DNA from 2 places in the Streptomyces sp. NPDC059564 genome. Region 1 is predicted to be linked to the other one. Evidence: riboswitches for the same ligand, from Rfam matches in the RefSeq annotation. Region 1 holds a riboswitch; the other holds the start of a gene.
What was found. Region 1 has a riboswitch for S-adenosylmethionine ahead of ACFV0Q_RS34730 (aminotransferase class V-fold PLP-dependent enzyme). Riboswitches for the same ligand answer to the same signal wherever they lie in the genome.

Region 1 (2,387 bases):
GTTCCGGGCCGGACGGTGGACATCGTCGGCACCGGCGGCGACGGCGCCAAGACGGTCAACATCTCGACGATGTCGGCGATCGTGGTGGCCGGTACGGGCGCCAAGGTGGTCAAGCACGGCAACCGGGCCGCGTCCTCGGCCAGCGGCTCCTCGGACGTCCTGGAGAAGCTCGGCGTCAACCTCGACCTGCCCCCGGCCCGGGTGGTGGAGGTCGTCGAGGCGGCGGGCATCACCTTCTGCTTCGCCGTGAAGTTCCACCCGGCGCTGCGGCACGTGGCGGCGGCCCGCAAGGAGCTGGGCATCCGGACCACCTTCAACTTCCTGGGTCCGCTGACCAACCCGGCCAAGGTCCGGGCCCAGGCGACCGGCGTCGCCGACCCCCGGGTGGCCCCGATCGTGGCCGGGGTCCTCGCGGAGCGGGGCTCCTCGGCCCTCGTGTTCCGCGGCGACGACGGGCTCGACGAGCTGACCACGACCGCCACCTCCCGGGTCTGGTGGGTCCGCGAGGGCACCGTCACCGAGCTGCCGTTCGACCCGCGTGACGTCGGGATCCCGCTGGTCGACGTCGGAGAGCTGCGCGGCGGCGACCCCTCGTACAACGCGGACGTGGCCCGGCGGCTGCTGGCGGGGGAGACGGGGCCGGTGCGCGACGCCGTCCTGCTGAACTCGGCGGCGGCGCTGGTGGCGCTGGATCCGGGCACCGGGTCGCTGGAGGAGCAGCTGGCGGCCGGCATCGCCCGTGCGGCCGAGTCGGTCGACTCGGGCGCGGCCCGTGCGGCCCTGGAGCGCTGGGCGGCGGCCAGCCAGGCCTGACATGCCTCCGCACGCCCGGCCCCGGTCCACGATGTGGACCGGGGTCTTGTGCGTGGGGGATCTTGTGGCAGGATGCTGCTCAGGTCACGAGTGACAGCGTTTTGGCCCCGGCTCGCTGTCCGGCAACCCTCCTTCCGTGGCGGGGTGCCCCGGGTGATGACCAGGTCGTAGGCAGCGAGGTCTACGGCAAGCGCGGATCCCTCGATACCAGGGGTCCTGGGTCTTCGAGGAGCTTTTTCCGTGAGCAAGCGAATGCGATAGGGCGACTCCGCCCCTTCTTCACCCCTCGGACAGGGTCGCTCAGGCGTACCCCCACATCGTTCCGAGGCTCTTCCCGTACCCCTGTGGCCGGCCGCCGAGCCGTACCCGCGTACGGGCACACCGAAGCCATTCAGCCCTGCCTGCCGGGAGACACCGCCATGTCCGCATTCCTGAACGCCACCGACGCCGCCGCCACCACCGCCGTCGACCCCGCCTGTGCCGCGCCGCTGCCGGTGCTCGGCCGGGACGTCACCGTCCCGCTCGTCACCGGCGGCGAGGTCACCTACGCCGCCCTCGACTACGCGGCCAGCGCCCCGGCGCTGCAGCGGGTCTGGGACGACGTGGCCGCGTACGCCCCGTACTACGGCAGCGTCCACCGCGGCGCCGGGTACCTCTCGCAGCTGTCCACCGACCTGTTCGAGCAGAGCCGCGTCACGGTCGCCGAGTTCCTGGACTGCCGCCCCGGCGACCAGGTGGTCTTCACCCGGTCGACGACCGACTCGCTGAACCTGCTCGCCGCCGTCCTCCCGGCCGGCTGCCAGGTCTTCGTCTTCGAGACCGAGCACCACGCCTCGCTGCTGCCGTGGACGGACGCGCAGGTCAGCTACCTCAACGCCCCCCGCACCCCGGACGAGGCCGTCGCCACCCTGGAGCGGGCGCTGGCCGACCGCGAGCCTTACGGCCCGGCCCTGGTCTGCGTCACCGGCGCCTCCAACGTCACCGGCGAGCTGTGGCCGGTCAAGGAGCTCGCCGCAGCCGCGCACGCCCACGGCGCGCGGATCGTGCTGGACGCCGCCCAGCTGGCCCCGCACCACCCCGTCTCGGTGCGGGACCTGGACGTGGACTGGGTCGCCTTCTCCGGGCACAAGCTCTACGCGCCCTTCGGCTCGGGCGTCCTCGCCGGGCGCGCCGACTGGCTCCAGGAGGCCGAGCCGTACCTCGCCGGCGGCGGCGCCTCCCGCAAGGTCACGCGACGCGTCGGCGGGGAGGATGCCGGCGGCGTCGACGTCGAGTGGCACACCACCGCCGCCCGCCACGAGGCCGGCTCCCCGAACGTCATCGGCGTCTACTCCATCGCCTCGGCCTGCCGGGCGCTGGAGGAGGCCGGGTTCGAGAACCTCGTCGCCCGCGAACGCCACCTCATCGCCAAGGTCCGCGAAGGCCTGGCCGAGGTCCCGGCGGTCCGCGTCCTGTCCCTGTTCGGGGACGACGCCCCGCGGGTGGGCGTCATCTCCTTCGTGGTCGACGGCTGGAACAGCTCCCACTTCGCCGCCGCACTGTCCGCCGAGTACGGAATCGGCGTCCGCGACGGC
Region 2 (2,387 bases), on a different contig from region 1:
CACGCCGCCCGCGGTCTCGGCGAAGATGCCCTCGGTCTGCGCCAGGATCTTGATGGCCTCGACGATCTGCGTGTCGTCGACGTCCTCGACGTAGCCGCCGGTGCGCCGCGCGATGTCCAGCACGTACGGGCCGTCCGCCGGGTTGCCGATGGCGAGGGACTTGGCGATGGTGTCCGGCTTCTGCGGGCGAACCACGTCGTGGCCGGCCTTGAACGCGCTCGACACCGGGGAGCAGCCCTCGGCCTGGGCGCCGAAGATCTTGTACGGCTTGTCCTCGACCAGTCCGAGCTTGATCAGCTCCTGCAGACCCTTGTCGATCTTCGTGAGCTGGGAGCCGGACGCGATCGGGATGACGATCTGGTCGGGCAGCTGCCAGCCGAGCTGCTCGCAGATCTCGTAGGCCAGGGTCTTGGAGCCCTCGCCGTAGTAGGGGCGCAGGTTGACGTTGACGAAGCCCCAGCCCTCGCCCAGCGGGTCGCCGATGAGCTCGGAGCAGAAGCGGTTCACGTCGTCGTAGTTGCCCTCGATGCCGACGAGCTCGCCCCCGTAGACACCGGCCATGACGACCTTGCCCTGCTCCAGGTCGTGCGGGATGAACACGCAGGAGCGGAAGCCCGCCCGGGCGGCCGCGGCGCCGACGGCGCCGGCCAGGTTGCCGGTGGAGGAGCAGGACAGGGTGGTGAAGCCGAAGGCGCGGGCCGCCTCGACGGCGATGGCCACGACGCGGTCCTTGAAGGAGTGCGTCGGGTTGCCCGAGTCGTCCTTCACGTACAGCTTGCCGGTGACGCCCAGCTCCTTGGCCAGGTTCCGCGCGTCCACGAGCTTGGTGAAGCCGGGGTTCAGGCTCGGCTTGGAGGCCACGTCCGCCGGGACCGGCAGCAGCGGCGCGTAGCGCCAGATGTTGTTCGGGCCGGCCTCGATCGCCGCGCGCAGGGCTTCGACGTCTTCAGATGAACCCGTGCCGAGCGGCAGGTCGTAGGCGACTTCCAGCGGCCCGAAGCACTCGACGCAGGCGAAAATGGGGCCGAGCTCGAAGCGGGTGCCGCACTCGCGACAGGAAAGTCCGGTGGCAGGTCCGAGGTCGACAGAGGTAGCGGCAGTCTGTGCAGCCATGATGGCGAGGCCCTTTCTCCTCATCTTCCCCATGGCGCACTTCGCCATGAGACGGAATTGGCACCTTCCCTAGCCGGGGACCTCGCGGGAGTACGTTCGAAAACGCATCGCGAGAACCGACTGGAGGGTTGCCGGGGCTTCAACGGGCCGTGTCCCTCTGCCCCTCTGGATGAGCGGTATGGCACCGGCACACGCGCTCTGTGGCGCGCCGGTGCGTTTGTACGCGGGACCCCCGGCATGCGGTGGTCCTTCGCGTTGTTCAAGACTGTAACCGAAGGGCCGGGCGGTTGAGACAGCCGTCCGAACGGCGAGATGGATCACATTTCGACCGAAACCGCCGATCGACCAGGGAGTGCCGAGAGTGCTGGATGAGGTGGAGCGCTGGCTGGCAGACCGCTCCTGGTCCGCCGCCGACCGACCGCTCGACCAGCTGCTGGACCGGAAACGGGCGGCCGGGACGACGGTCAGCGTGGTGCTGCCGGCGCTCAACGAGGAGGCCACGGTCGGGGAGATCGTGGCGGTGATCCGGCGCGATCTCATCGAGGGCCTCGCGAGCCCCTTGGTGGACGAACTGGTGGTGGTGGACTCCGGCTCCAGCGACCGTACGGCGGAGGTCGCGGCCGCGGCGGGCGCCCGCGTGGTGCACCGGGACGCGATCCTGCCGCGGATCCCCGCGCTGCCCGGCAAGGGCGAGGTGCTGTGGCGCTCGCTGCTCGCCACGACGGGGGACGTCGTCTGCTTCGTCGACGCCGACCTGCGGGACTTCTCGGCGTCCTTCGTCTCCGGGATCGTCGGCCCGCTGCTGACCGATCCGCAGGTGCAGTTCGTCAAGGCCATGTACGACCGCCCGCTGGGCGACGCTCCCGGCCAGGGCGGGCGGGTGACGGAGCTGGTCGCCCGGCCCCTGCTGAACCTGCACTGGCCGCAGCTGGCCGGGTTCGTCCAGCCGCTGGGCGGCGAGTACGCCGTACGGCGCTCCCTGCTGGAACGTTTGCCCTTCCCCGTCGGGTACGGCGTCGAGCTGGGCCTGCTGGTCGACGCGCTGCACACGGTCGGGCTGGACGCGCTGGCCCAGGTCGACGTCGGGGTCCGGCTGCACCGCCACCAGGACGGGCAGGCGCTGGGCCGGATGGCCGCCGCGATCTACCGCACGGCGCAGCTGCGGCTCTCGCGCGCGCACCTCGTACGGCCGGAGCTGACGCAGTTCGAGCGGGGGCCGGACGGGTTCGTCCCGCACACCTACCCGGTGGACACCGAGGAGCGGCCGCCGATGG

Region 2: another riboswitch for S-adenosylmethionine. It lies ahead of thrC (threonine synthase); the one in region 1 lies ahead of ACFV0Q_RS34730 (aminotransferase class V-fold PLP-dependent enzyme).

What each region holds. Positions count from the first base shown of each region.
Region 1 covers NZ_JBHWBP010000352.1:5,227-7,613, forward strand. Annotated here, with positions in the region: gene trpD (anthranilate phosphoribosyltransferase) at 1-813, shown strand, start outside; SAM riboswitch class IV at 896-1,012, shown strand; gene ACFV0Q_RS34730 (aminotransferase class V-fold PLP-dependent enzyme) at 1,233-2,387, shown strand, end outside.
Region 2 covers NZ_JBHWBP010000016.1:32,982-35,368, forward strand. Annotated here, with positions in the region: gene thrC (threonine synthase) at 1-1,137, opposite strand, end outside; SAM riboswitch class I at 1,131-1,289, opposite strand; gene ACFV0Q_RS05860 (glucosyl-3-phosphoglycerate synthase) at 1,475-2,387, shown strand, end outside.